One region of the Paenibacillus sp. IHBB 10380 genome, then DNA from elsewhere that is predicted to be linked to it. Evidence: riboswitches for the same ligand, from Rfam matches in the RefSeq annotation. Region 1 holds a riboswitch; the other holds the start of a gene.
The links. A riboswitch is a leader RNA that binds a small molecule or an ion and turns the genes downstream of it on or off. The one in region 1 is predicted to bind cyclic di-AMP.
Positions count from the first base shown of each region.

Region 2: it holds a riboswitch for cyclic di-AMP, as region 1 does, so the genes downstream of both, UB51_RS10580 (hypothetical protein) here and UB51_RS22590 (C40 family peptidase) in region 1, are expected to answer to the same signal.

Region 1 covers NZ_CP010976.1:4,974,844-4,982,255, reverse strand. Annotated here, with positions in the region: gene UB51_RS22615 (YwhD family protein) at 1-439, opposite strand, end outside; gene UB51_RS22610 (M1 family metallopeptidase) at 588-2,573, shown strand; gene UB51_RS22605 (hypothetical protein) at 2,585-3,412, shown strand; cyclic di-AMP (ydaO/yuaA leader) riboswitch at 3,626-3,764, shown strand; gene UB51_RS22595 (C40 family peptidase) at 3,768-4,235, shown strand; cyclic di-AMP (ydaO/yuaA leader) riboswitch at 4,511-4,649, shown strand; gene UB51_RS22590 (C40 family peptidase) at 4,653-5,120, shown strand; gene UB51_RS22585 (GNAT family N-acetyltransferase) at 5,356-5,850, shown strand; gene UB51_RS22580 (c-type cytochrome) at 5,994-6,350, shown strand; gene UB51_RS22575 (4a-hydroxytetrahydrobiopterin dehydratase) at 6,417-6,749, opposite strand; gene UB51_RS22570 (hypothetical protein) at 6,897-7,190, opposite strand; gene motA (flagellar motor stator protein MotA) at 7,384-7,412, shown strand, end outside.
Region 2 covers NZ_CP010976.1:2,454,253-2,461,664, forward strand. Annotated here, with positions in the region: gene kdpB (potassium-transporting ATPase subunit KdpB) at 1-1,679, opposite strand, end outside; gene kdpA (potassium-transporting ATPase subunit KdpA) at 1,700-3,379, opposite strand; gene kdpF (K(+)-transporting ATPase subunit F) at 3,411-3,488, opposite strand; gene UB51_RS10580 (hypothetical protein) at 3,621-4,034, opposite strand; cyclic di-AMP (ydaO/yuaA leader) riboswitch at 4,155-4,336, opposite strand; cyclic di-AMP (ydaO/yuaA leader) riboswitch at 4,445-4,645, opposite strand; gene UB51_RS10585 (succinylglutamate desuccinylase/aspartoacylase family protein) at 5,060-5,743, opposite strand; gene UB51_RS10590 (hypothetical protein) at 6,116-6,565, shown strand; gene UB51_RS10595 (ribosomal maturation YjgA family protein) at 6,651-7,043, opposite strand; gene UB51_RS10600 (DUF423 domain-containing protein) at 7,070-7,412, opposite strand, start outside.

The DNA of each region.
Region 1 (7,412 bases):
ACAAATCTTTCAGAGCCGTCTTATCCTGTGCGCTTAACTCATCTAGCGAGATTTTGCGCTTAAGGGCAGAGTCTAATTTGTTAACATGCTCCGCAAGAATTTTCCAACCGCGACGCGCCTCCGTATCAATCCACATCTCACATGCCATAGCTCCTGCATAGAATTGAGCTTCTAGCGTACGATCGACCGCGATCCATACTACCCATACCTGACGACCGTTAGGTACATCTTCCCGATTGGCTGAGAATTTAATGCCCTTCTCTACCTTACTCTTGGCATGCATGGCTCCTACATCAACCTTAGCTTCTCCTTGATCAATAATAACAGGCGATACATTATTCAAATCAATAGAACCTGCTCCAAAACCAGTGTGCTTACTTTTACTGCTTACAATATTAAGGGCAATTTGTTTCTTGCCAGTTTGTTCGTTATTATCCATTCTCTTTGACCTCCCACAAAACAGAAATTTGACAGTGCATTTCTGCCTCCTACTATTCGTAACGGTTATTCATTTTATTTTAACTAATAATCGGCGAATTGCAAACATATACATGCTGTAGATGCTTGTCAACGGGAGGTATTCATGTATGGCTCCAGCCCGCACCAAAATAATTGTAGTTATTATTGTTTCCCTATTTCTCCTTAGTGGCACCTGGTGGTGGACCCTTCTCGTCAACTCGCCACAACTAGAGTCCGCGTATGCGCCCAATAAGGGCAAGCCTACAAATGTAGCTACGCCACCCCAAAAAGAAAGTGTACAGCAACCTACTGCACAAGTTCTTAGCAAACGTCTTGTGGAGTACCATATCAATGTTTCCCTTAATCCTGAGGAGAAGCTATTGAAAGGTACTGAGACACTCACTTGGACTCACCCTGGTAAAAACATTGTAACTGAGCTTTACTTTCACCTGTATCCTAATGCCTTCTCTTCTAAAGAAACTACCTTTATGAAAGAATCTGGTGGCAGGCTTAGAGGAGATACGATGCCAGCAGACGGATTCGGAGCTATGAATCTCACAGATATTAAAACGGTAGATGGTCTGTCGCTTATGCATCGTATTCAGTATGTACAACCGGACGATGGCAATAGCAAAGACTATAGTCTCATCAGAGTTCGTCTGCCAAGACCCGTCAAGGGTGGCGAGAGCATCACGCTCAATTTAAATTTCGAAGTAAAGCTGCCTAAAATATTCGCGCGTATGGGAATAGCGGATGACTTCGTTATGGCAGGACAATGGTTCCCTAAGATCAGCGTATATGAACCTCAAGGTACGCGTGGACGGGTTACGGAAGGTTGGAATCTTCATCAATACCACGGTAACTCTGAGTTCTACGCAGATTTTGGTATCTACAATGTAAAAATCCATGTACCCAAAAATTACATCGTCGCCGCTACTGGATTTCCAACCCAAACAGCTAAACTCAAAGATAACATGAAAGTTTATCAATTCTATGCTGATGATGTACATGATTTCGCTTGGTCAGCTTCGCCTAATTTCATTGTTGCTGAGAAACCTTTCTCCTCTCCAGAGGTTGCAGGTGTGCGTATTAAATTATACTTAGATCCTGCCCATGAGGATATGAAGGAGAGGTACTTCTATGCGGCTGAGGCTGCTCTGAAATATTTCAGTAAATGGTATGGGTCTTATCCATATTCAACCTTATCCATTGTAGTCCCACCTGAAGCCGGTAACGGAGCAGGAGGCATGGAATATCCAACACTAGTTACGGCCTTCGGGGCCAAGAATGACTCTCCTGGTTATGAATTGGAGCGAACAGTCATCCACGAAATTGGTCATCAATATTTCTATGGAATGATTGCAAACAACGAGTTCGAAGAAGCTTGGCTAGATGAAGGATTCACATCTTATGTGGAAGATAAACTCATGGAACAGGAGTATGGGGTCATTCCTAACCTTGCCATTCAAGCAGCCGTTATCTCTTCTCCCGCTCCACTCAACCAAGAGGCATGGAAATATGGATCTCAGGAGCACTATGCCCAGAATGCCTATTACCGCGGTAAGCTTATATTGAAAGGAATTGAGCAGCAAGTAGGGACTCAAACAATGGGCAAAATTATGAAGACATACAGTATAAAATACCGTTTCGCTCATCCTACAACGCTGGACTTCCAAAAAGTCGTGGAGCAGGTTACTCATACTTCATGGCAATCCTATTTCAATCAATACGTATATGGCAGCCAAATGACCGATTTCGCCATAAACCAGATTACTGTACAACAGAAAAAGAGCGCCCAGGGGCCCCTCTATGAATCCGTCGTCACCGTAGATCGACAAGATGGACTGTACCCCAATATACCCATCCTTTTTCGCTTTGCTGATGGTCACTCTATCCATAAAGTATGGAAAGGGAATGGCGATCGGATTCAGTTCAAGCTACAGTACAAATCTCCTCTGGCATGGGCGATGATAGATCCTGAATACACTCTTGTACTTGAGAATAACCATATCAACAATTATATGAAGGTAGATAACGATCACAAGATTGTATCCCGCTTAAATATAAGCATAACCAAGCTATTGGAAACATGGCTTGGAAGTCTGTCATGGTGAGGTGAGTGCCGGTGAGGATCAATATTTCAAATGGCTGGAAAAGTGTCAAAGACCAATTCTACGTTGTTATCATTCTATTTCTATACCAGTTACTCAGTGGGTACTTTCTATACCGTTTGGTTAAATCAGCCGTTGTCCCTTTATTCCTACGCTATCCTGACCCACCTCCGAATGAGTTAAGTCAGATTCTCTTCTATGTAGAAGGACAATTAAGTTTAACAAACAGTCAGACCGTCCACTCCTTTCTATGGATGTTGTTAGCTGTGCTACTATTACGCATGATTGTTACCCCACTTATTCATGCAGGAATTATTTATGGTCTTCATCAAGAAAGATTAGGAGAACGAGGACTTTTCTTTTTTGAGGGTATACGTAAACTCTGGAAACCAATGACGCTGCTATATTGGATAGAGATCGGACTTGTATTAGCTCCAGCTTATTGGCTCATTCCAAAATTATATAATATGGCACTCACAGCAGTTATATCTCCTTCTATATGGCTACAAACTGTGCCATATGTTCTCGCTTGGTATGTATACCGTTATATCATCCATCAATTGATTCTCTACATGCAATTTGGCGCAACAGGCCTCGCAGGGATCCTCTCCTCCATGATGATATGTCTTCGTTATGTGATGTCTGTTATGGGTATTTCACTCATTCTAGGGCTTAGTTGCTTGTTACTGTTCAGCCTATTCACGGGTGTGTCCCTTTGGTGGACTGGATTACTTGGCCTTATTGTTCAACAAGCTTATCATTTCATATCCTGTCTGTTTAAATTATGGGGGATCACAGCACAGTTTGACTTATGGTATACCAAGAGGTTCAAATCTTCATAAAATAAATTATTAAATTTTTGTCATCACTGTAATGCCTTGATACAGGAAAAACCCCACCCATTTTTGAGAAAAAGGGCGGGGTTTTTCCTGTATACTTTGCTTTAAACGTTTGCAAAACCATACATCCTCTGTTAAAATAATCCCAGTTAGTTTTTAGTAACAACTTTGTAATCTTTACGACATTATTATTGTATACGACTGTCACTTTCAGGTGCACGATAAAAGCCAAATTCCTTGGCACCAGGGAGCGGGGGAACCATGATATGGGTGAATTGATCTCGCATTAGAGGGATCATAGGGGACCTTCAACCGAATCCTTAAGCTAACCTCGCAGGCATTGGAAGGGGAATATGTATTGAAGAAGAAATTATCCGCCGTAGCACTGAGCGTGGCACTTGCACTAACCATTGGAACTGGAAGCGTATTTGCAGACTCGAAACTGGACTCAGTTATTCATCCTACTATCGGGGTTAGTTACAAGACCGCTGGAACATCCACCAATGGATTTGACTGCTCTGGATTTACCAAATACGTATTTCAAAAACTAGGTGTCACTCTTCCTCGTCAGTCCTCATCACAGTATCAGATAGGTGATTCTGTGTCACGTAATGCGATGAGACCTGGAGACCTTGTCTTCTTTAATACCTTTGGAAATGGTGTATCCCATGTTGGGATATTTGTTGGTAATGGTAAATTCGCACATGCATCTACTTCACGTGGGGTGATCGTTAGCTCTCTCAATGAAAGCTATTACTCCAAACGCTACGTTGGCGCTAAACGTGTGATGAGTACAGCTAAGTATCAAGCTACCGCGTATAACTAAATCTTTATAACTAAGCCTGCTCATAGCCTGCTCATAAGATTTTTGCCGAAATCTTATGAGTGGGTTTTTCTTTTATTTCATACTATAGACGTAATAAATCACAAAAAGGTTTCATTTTTTTTAACTAATCCATAATTTTTTTTAATATTATTGATAGAAACAATTGCCAAACTATTAATCCTTTGTTACAATAGTCCCAGTTAGTTTTTAGTAACAACTTTGTAATAAGTGTTGTAACAACTTATTATTGATGTATACGTTCTATCAATATAGCGTTAACCAATCAGCCGAATTCCCGTAAAGTCGGGAAGCGGGGGAACCAGTAGTGGGTGAATTGATCTTGCATCAAAGGGATCATAGGGGACCTTCAACCGAATCCTTAAGCTAACCTCGCAGGCACCAGGAGGAATCATATTGTTGAATAAGAAATTAGTATCTTCATTTATGGGTTTGGCCTTATTATTTACTATTGGAACAGGAAGCGCTTTCGCAGACTCTAAAATGGATACAGCGATTGCTCCAACACTTGGAACCAGTTATAAAAACGGCGGGGTCAGCACAAGCGGCTTCGATTGCTCCGGATTTACAATGTATATTTTTGAGAAACTAGGTATCAATTTGCCACATCAATCTGGTTCACAATTCGGTATGGGTACTGCTGTAGATCGTAGTGATTTACGTGAAGGCGATCTAGTATTCTTTAACACGAGTGGAAAAGGCGTTTCACACGTTGGAATTTATGTTGGTGATGGTAAATTCGCACATGCCTCTTCTTCTAATGGTGTAATTATTAACTCACTTAGCGAAAGCTACTACGTTTCCCGCTACATCGGTGCCAAGAGAATTATGAGTACTGATACATATGAAGCCGTTGCGATTGATTAAATCATTCATTTGACCTTACCGCCCGAGAGTTGAGATTTTTACCGAATCTCAACTCTCGGGTTTTTTGTGTCTTCTCATATGTGCATCTTTTAATGCTTATCATTGCATACTTTGATTGAGCTTACTCTTTATTATCCTGCTATTTGAGAACTAAGCACCTACTTCCCGTAAATACATATCACATGTGTTTCAACGATGATAACCAAATTTATCTGAGAGCAAAGGAGAGCCTAACATGAGCAATAAAGATGAAGATTTCATTGTTCTTCCTATGGAGATAAGCCATGCCCAAGCTATTTGTGATTGGAAGTTCGCCCCACCTTACAACATATATGGTTGGATGCCTTGGGAACAAATGGAGAAGCTTGGTATTGAGTTCGGGGACCCTCTTCTCAGAACAGCTCAATATGTATCCGTTATGAACAAGTCTGGGGAGTTATGTGGATTTGCACAGTTCTTTCCATTAGAGGGAGTAACGCGTTTAGGCATCTGTATGCACCCTGATTTGTGTGGCCAAGGAAGGGGTAAATCTTTTGTGCAATCCATTGTTCATACGGCATTGTTACGAGAGCCCCAGAATGAAATAGATCTAGAAGTACTTACTTGGAATAAACGCGCTATTCAAGCCTATGCCAAATCCAACTTCATCATTACTGATTGTTACGAACGACTTACTCCTGATGGTAATAAAGACTTCTACTGTATGGTCTATCAGCAAGATAACACCTAATCATATGATAAATAGCACTACTCTGTGAGTTTTTTGATAAAATTAACAATATATTTGTTTATTTTTTGTCACAAATGCTATGCTCTAAGAGTTTGTTCCGTTATAATAAGTACATTAGCTTAAATAGAAAGGGACGAATAATTATGCAAAAATGGATCATGAGCGGTTTGTTTTTCGCAGCGTGTACAATAGCCCTGGTACTTATGTTTACATTGCCAGGTAAAGAAGAAGTAGCGGAAGAAGAAAAACCAAGTATGCCCGCAGTTACCTTAGATGCTGGAGCTGCTGAAACACTGGTTAAAGCCAACTGTATCAGCTGTCATGGCGATCAACTAGAGGGTGCAGTAGGACCGAACTTACAGAACATTGGGGCTACAATGTCGGCGGAACAGATTTATAACATCGTTTCCAAAGGTAGCGGAATTATGCCGGCTTTTAAAGGTCAATTAAAAGATGAAGAAATTGCTAACGTCGCCCTTTGGTTATCTGAGAAAAAGTAAATCGTTGACAGCATATCAGAAACGGGCATCACTCCAATAGGAATGATGCCCGTTTCTGATATTTAACTATCTTTTCCTCTGCTTGCCTTCTTCTCTCACTCTTTCACTACCACACATTTTCTCAAAAGATTCATTATATTGTTGCGCAGCTTTGAAATCGAGAGCAGTCAGCGCCCCTTCACTCCAAGAGGTGAGACGTAACATGACTGTGGTATAGTCAATATGAATTAATGGATGATGATCAAACGCTTCGGATATGGTCGCAACTTCGTCCACAAATGCGATTCCCTTCATAAAACTCGAGAAAACGTATTTGCGTACAAGCCACCGCTCCTCCTCCAACTCCCATCCATCTAATTTACTTAGATATACTTCAATGTCTTCCTTCATATATGCCATGTTTATTTCCTCCTCTTCCGACTAACTTCAATCTAACTTAAGTTCGTTCGACGATTACTGAAATAACCTTCTGACAGTATATTCTCTTAACGATTCATTCATTCATACATGCCTTCTTAGCATCGATATAGAATCAACTACTAGGAATTAAATCAAAGAAACAAAAGTAATTTCCTCTTCACCTATCAAAACATTAATTCTGTGGATATCACGATCATAGATCACTACACCACTTCCAACCTTAATCATAGAATCTGTGCCCAGTCCGTAAAATAAATCTTCGGCCAGTGCCTCAAGAACCTCTTTTTTCCCTTCCTCTGGAAGCTGCTCCCATTCACCTTGCTCCATTTCAAAAAACTCATAACAATCTGTAATTTGGCCTACTGCTGTCGTGAATTCTCTTAAAATATCATCATAATTTCGTCCATGTTTTACTCCCATATTCACGCCTCCACTCTCTATTGTAATAGTACATTAGTCACTCATTTCATTATACCGGAAAATATCCCTAAAAAAAAAAGTCACTTCTGACGATAAATAATATAATGCGTCTCTTGCGGGACAGTCCATCTTCTTTATTTTCAATTGACTGCATGAAAGGATTCAATTCTATTTCTCATGGATGAGGTGTATAATGGAAATTTCAACAATTATTGGTTTAGT
Region 2 (7,412 bases), 2.5 Mb from region 1:
ATAGCCACCACTTCAATGATCTTCGATGGGTCGGAATCCAGATCGACCATATTGGCCGCTTCCTTGGCTGCTACCGTACCACTGTTCATCGCAAGTCCTACGTCTGCTTGAGCTAGTGCTGGGGCATCATTTGTGCCATCCCCCGTCATCGCTACCAACTTACCTTGCGCTTGTTCTCGCTTAATGACAGCAATTTTATCTTCTGGTTTACTTTCAGCGATAAACTCATCCACACCTGCCTCCCGTGCAATGGTTTCAGCCGTCAATGAATTATCTCCCGTACACATAATGGTTCTAATCCCCATTTTACGAAGTTGTTCGAAGCGTTCTTTCATCCCCGGTTTCACAGTATCTTTGAGATAGATCAGTCCGAAGATTTGATTATCGACCGCTACGGCCAGCGGGGTTCCGCCTTCCCTCGCAATCGAGTCACCTTTTGTACCCAAGTCCACGGGTATTGTGCCGCCTTGACCTTCTACCCATTTCTTCACTGCATCGACTGCGCCTTTACGCACTTTACGACCGTCTTTCAGATCAATTCCACTCATCCGAGTTTCGGCTTTAAATTCGATAAACTCGCCATCTATAGCGATGGATTCGTTAAAAGGTTGCTCTTGCTTTTTAAGAAGATCCAACACAGAGCGACCTTCTGGTGTTTCGTCTTTGACGGAGCTAATTGCAGCCCACTCCGCAACTGAAGCTTGGTTCTCTGAACCAACAGGAATAAACGCGCTGGCCATTCGATTACCGAAAGTGATCGTTCCTGTCTTATCAAGAATCATCGTGTTAATATCGCCAGCGGCTTCAACGGCTTTACCCGACATCGCCAGCACGTTGAATTGGGTAACACGGTCCATACCTGCAATTCCGATAGCTGACAGCAGCCCACCAATCGTTGTTGGAATCAAGCATACAAGTAAAGATATAAGAATAGGAACCGTCAGCTCAATTTCCAAGTACCTTGCGATCGGTGCAAGGGTAACGACAACAATCAAAAAAATGATCGTCAAGCTTGTTAGCAGGGTGTTCAACGCAATTTCATTAGGTGTTTTTTGTCTTGAAGCACCCTCCACCAGAGCGATCATACGATCGATAAATGACTCTCCAGGATCACTTGTAATTTTGATCTTGATCTTATCACTGACAACCCGAGTACCGCCTGTTACCGAACTAAAGTCACCACCCGCTTCTTTAATAACGGCTGCAGATTCACCCGTAATGGCGGATTCATCGACAGAGGCCAGACCTTCGATCACCTCACCGTCACCAGGAATCATCTCTCCTTGTGACACGACGACGATATCCCCTTTACGGAGGTCGGTTGAAGGTACTTGCTTCAGAACGCCATTCACTATTTTATTGGCTGTGATCTCTTTCTTCGATTGTTTCAAAGAATCGGCCTGTGCCTTGCCACGTCCTTCTGCTAAAGCTTCAGCAAAGTTAGCGAACAGCACCGTTAACAACAAAATCAAAAATACAGTCAGATTAAAACCGATACTGTCTTCCGTACCGAAGTAATTTGGGAACATCGTCATGAGTAGCACAATGAATGTCCCGACTTCTACCACAAACATCACGGGATTTTTCATCATCTTGACTGGGTTCAACTTCACAAAGCTATCTTTTATCGCCTTTGTCACTATATCACCGGTTAATAACTTTTTTCGATTTGCATTCATATCTATGTTCCACCTTTTCTTTAACGGTTCGTTAAATGCTCAGCAATAGGACCAAGCACAATCGCCGGCAGGAATGTCAATGCACCAATGATCAAGACCGTACCAATGAGAATACCAACGAATAAACCATTATCCGTACGTAACGTCCCAATCGTTTCTGGAACCCATTTCTTACGTGACAGAGAACCTGCTACAGCAAGGAGTGCAATCATCGAAATATAACGACCTAATAACATGACAACACCCGTAGAAATATTCCAAAATGCCGTGTTATCACCGAGACCCTCAAAACCGGAGCCATTGTTCGCCGCAGAAGACGTGTATTCATACAACACCTGAGAAATACCATGGAAAGATGGGTTTGTTATCGCCACTTTACCAACCTCTGTCATCAGCGCAATGGCTGTTGGAGCCAAGATAATCAACGGATGGGCCAAGATGGCGATAGCTATAAGCTTCATCTCTCTAGCCTCAATTTTTCGTCCTAAGAACTCAGGCGTACGTCCGACCATCAATCCAGCGAGAAAAACAGCCAAGATGGCATACATCAGCATGTTCACAATGCCTACGCCTTTTCCCCCGAACACGCAGTTTAGCATCATTAATGCAAGCGGTGTGATCCCACCAAGTGGTGTCAATGTATCATGCATGTTGTTCACCGAACCTGTAGTCGCCGCTGTTGTCACCGTGGTGAAGAGCGCGGATTGGGCAACGCCAAATCGTACCTCTTTCCCTTCCATACTACCTTGTGAAGAATCAGTACCCAATCGGTTCAGTGCTGGGTTACCGTTAGACTCTGATACATAGACCAAAGACAAGAACACCATAAATAAAATCATCATCGCCGAAAAAATAACCCAACCTTGCTTCTTGTTTTTGGCAAACAAACCGAATGTATAAGGCAAAGCAGCAGCCAATGACCACATGGATAATATCTCAACTACATTCGTAAGTGGATTGGGGTTCTCAAACGGATGTGCCGAGTTTACGCCGAAGAATCCACCACCATTCGTCCCCAAGTGTTTAATGGACTCTAATGAAGCAACCGGTCCGATGGCAATTTGCTGTCCTTGTCCATCAAGCCCTGTCACCGATAACATGGGTTGCAAGGTTTGTGGAACTTGAAGCGCTACAAGCAGCATTGTAACCACAAATGCTATTGGAAGGAACACACGTATAATTGCCTTCACGAAATCCTCAAAAAAGTTACCGATGGTTTCACCCTTGCTCGTAATAGCTCGTATAAACGCAATCGCCACACACAATCCCGTCGCCGCGGATGTGAACATCATCATCATGATCACGGCCATTTGCGAAAAGTATGACAGACCGCTTTCTCCGCTGTAATGTTGTAAGTTCGTATTCGTCATGAAGCTAATGACCGTGTTGAAGGTCAAAGTCGGCTCCATGTTGTCAATATTATTCGGATTAAACGGCAGAAATTTCTGCATTCGGAGAATGAGATAGCTGACGATAACCAGCACAATATTCGTTAAGATAAAGCTAAATGCGTACCTTTTCCAAGTCATTCCCTTGCGTTCCTTCAAACCAATTAAGGAAAATATCGGTCTCTCCACAAAGGAGAACCATTTATCTGTTTTGTTGCTTTCATTCTGAAATACGTTGTACAGGTAAGTACCCAACGGCTTGACGAGTAACACCAAGACCAGGATAACGATAGCAATTTGTAGAATGCCCATGAGTGATTACTTCCTCCTTAGATTTGAAGCTTTAGAATTTTTCTGGGTTAATCAACGCATAGATCAAATAAAGAAATATAAACACTGTTAATACTGAAACAACTATCATTGTCCATCGCCCTCCGCTTCTCGGACCACACTTCCACACCAAGATAAAAATCCAGTAAACAAAGCGTAGGCTCCTGCCAGAATTAACACCATGTACAGATCTAGCATGTAAATCCCTCCCAAACTTCAATTGTTATTTATCAACTAACATAGAGACTAGAAACGAAGCATCTTGACTGTGCGTATGAATCACATAACTTGCTCCAAGCCCTTTGTAGATCGATCTTGGATTGCTCGAATGAGTAATAATATAAATGGGCTCTGAGGTCCATGTGCGACATATTCGTAAATACCGGCAGCTTAGATTCAAACTGCTTTCAAATAAAATGATTTTACCCACTGAGAACTCCGGGATGACCCATGTACGTTCATCCGTAGTACCGACCATGAGGGTTTTCTCTACGCCCATTTTCTTCATCCGCTCTCTCTCCACTTTATTGTTCGTTATAGCGGCGAACGGGATCTTGTATCTCATTAATTGACGGATAAAAGCTTCTCCTATTAAATTTGGAGCGGATACGATCATCAAATCTTGTTGTACTTTCATGTGATTCTCCTCCTATTAATTAGAAAGAGAAGACAACAAAAAGAAAGCCTCGGGGCAGAGAAGAACTCATCCCGTGGCTTCTTAAGGCAGGTCAAAGACCCTGTCTTATTCACGAAAATTGTTGCCTCTCTCAATACGCTTACGAGGTTAGCTGTCGGATTCGGGCGTGAGAGTCGCCCTACTCGGGAGCAAGCTTACTTGCCCCGAGATTCACCCCTTGAAGTCATGATCAATTATAAGGATCATCACTTCCGTTGGTTCCCCCGTTCCTTTTCTATTCAAGGACTCAGCGATAAAAAACACAGTAAAAAACCACAGAGGTCTAAGCCCTGTGGTCGAAATACGATCACACGCTCCATCATCCTCTCTCATATAAGAGCAGCGCTGTTTCCTTAGTACCAAAAGGAAAAGCAACTGCATTCCAACGCTTACGAGGTTAGCTGTCGGATTCGGGCGGTGAGAGTCGCCCTACCTATTACGAATTTCATGATATTCGTAATAGGATTCACCCCAGATGATACATGAGACGGCTCTCACACCGCTTATGCATCATCAATTTATTGGTTCCCCCATTTCCCTTACATAACAAGGAAATTCAGCGATTCTAAATGGAAAACTTTGTTTGTTGTACTGATGAGATGAATCATACCCTCGACGTTTATTTCTGTAAAGAATGGTGTGGATTCAAATAAGGCAATGTAGGACATTTAGGGAAACTAATTCATCACTTATCTTCGATTTACTGCATCCATCTCTTTATTTCTCATTTTCTCTTATAAATGTTAAAAATACTAGCATAACGTAGAATTCATATAGTAAATCAAAGCATAAGCCATATGTATTCGTTTCCACGTTCATTTTCAGTCAAAACACGAAGAATAACCCTCCAATTCGAATTTTACTTTGGCAACCGTTCAGCGTATGATTCATATGGATTTCTAAGATTCTAATATACATAGATTACATAGATACACAAAAAGGCATTAGATAAGCGCTACCCAAGGCTTCTTAATTCACCTTAATCCTTACTTATTCATTAAGCCTGCTTCTCTTAAGAAACTACAAGCTATATCTACCTGATACTTCACACGAGTCGATCGTTTTAGACTCCAACATGTTTCAACTGTTATGGACTTCGCACATAGAATTCGAGCTACAGCAGTACGTGAGGACCCCGGCAATTCATGTAAACGAAGGTTAAAATGGTGTGATTTCACTTGAGTCTTCCCATTGACTCTATTCATAATTCGTCTTATAGCTGGTTTACTCAAGCTCTTGGGATTCGTGATCAGCGTCTGACCGAGTACCTTTGAATTTAATTGAGATAATCCATTGGCTTCATGAAGATCTAAATACCATGAGGGCTTGTACCTTGTAGCCAACTTAAATAAAGATGCTGCTAAAGAATGAGTAGCTGACTTATTTGCCTTCTTTGGAAAAGTACGGTTCAGATCCGGAATACCTCTGATCCGTTTCTCATAAGCTTTTTTATTTACAATAGGAACGATGATCAGTCTGCCTTCATTAATACGTAATTTACCTTTTTTGAAATCATCAACAAGTTTATGTGCTGCCGCAATGCTTCCTACTTCATTCCCATGAATACCAGAGACAATCATGAAGTTGGGGCCTGTCTTGTCTCCCTCTATGACAAAATACGGCGTTGCAAATGAAGATCCTGAGGCTAGGACATGCCGTTGTATAAGCACTATGGTCACCCCCTCTCATTACATTGTGATCACCACTATATTCATATGCTAAGTAGAGATCAATAGATTGGACAGGACGCCAATAGTTACAAATTTCTACACAAAAAGAACCTACATGGGCTGTAGGCTTCTCTTCGGTTACTACATAACTCTCTCATCAATACGTCGTGAATATTTGAATAAGGCACTAACGGAATTCGTGACTGCTGGATGCCCGTAATGTTTTTGAAGAAATCATCTAGCAACAGCCCTTTTTCTATTCCCTTCCATAAAGCGTAGGTATATCAATTTTTTACATGGTAATGATTTACTAATACTCCAAAATGATATAGTATGGAAATGAAATACATAACTTTTTGGGAGGCTTATAGAATGAAATCATTATTCAAAAATACCGCGGTCGTGGCGGCATTAGGTGCGTTAATCTTATCCGCAATGCCAGTCGTTGCACTGGCCCAGTCCAGCGAAGCCCCGAATCATTCTTTAATATCGACCCAATCCTATGGTGATATCAAGAGAGTTGCTATCAGCGATAATTCCAATGTAGGGTGGGTCGCTTATGTACTCGATGGCAACACCCATAAATACATTGTTAATTTGAACGGCGCTCCTTACAATGCAAAAAAAACTATCCTTACCAATCAAGCCGTTCCGTATGGCTGGGCGTTTACCACCTATGACGGAAAAACACAAAATATTGTAAATCTCAACGGCGCTCCCATCGGCAGCATGCATTCTGTTCTAGAAAACTCTCCTATTCCTAGCGGCTGGATTGTAACTGGCATCAGCAATGGAATCAAATTAATTAAAAAAGTTTCGTAATCAATCGTATCAAAATAACATCGTTTATCGAATGGACAAGGAAACAAAGGGCAAAAAGAGGCAGCTTTGGCTGTCTCTTTTTCTATTAATGATCATTACGAGTTCGTCTCATCACACTTCGATCAATTAAATAACACACCCCAATGCCAACTGTGTATCTCAGTAAATCTACGAATAGGAATCCTCTTCCCAGAATTAACGAACCTAATAAAGAACTTCTGATGTCATTGATCCAATCTGCTTGATACAGCTGACTGAACTCGATAGCATAGCAGAACATTAGGCTGATTAGAACAGCTAATGCTAGCTTCTTATGTATCAGCAATGCGCGAACGCCCAAATAAATCATACATGCCCATAGTGCATCTCCAAAGTGTCTGGACACAATGCCTGGTAAGATGTCCGTAAATGCTCTTGAACTTATGCCCAAAATCATTGTAATGATAACAGCAACAATATAAATTATTCTAGCTCGCATCTACATCATTCCTAATTGATTATTAATTATCCTTGAATAACGGAAACACTAACCAATATCCAACCTACGATAAAAGCAAGTCCACCAATTGGGGTGATCGCCCCAAGCTTTTTCACACCTGTGAGGCTTAGCACATATAGACTGCCACAAAATAAGACAATCCCAGCAAATAGAAACCATCCCGCTGTTTGTATAAGAGAACCCTGAATAGCCGTAGTATTGCCCAAGAGTCCAACAAGAATCAAGCCCAGCGCATGAGCCATTTGATATTGAACAGCCGTCTGATAGACTGCGGACATATCCGCGGATAGTCGTTTCTTGAGCGCATGAGCTCCAAATGCACCTAGAATCACCGAAATAACCATATTG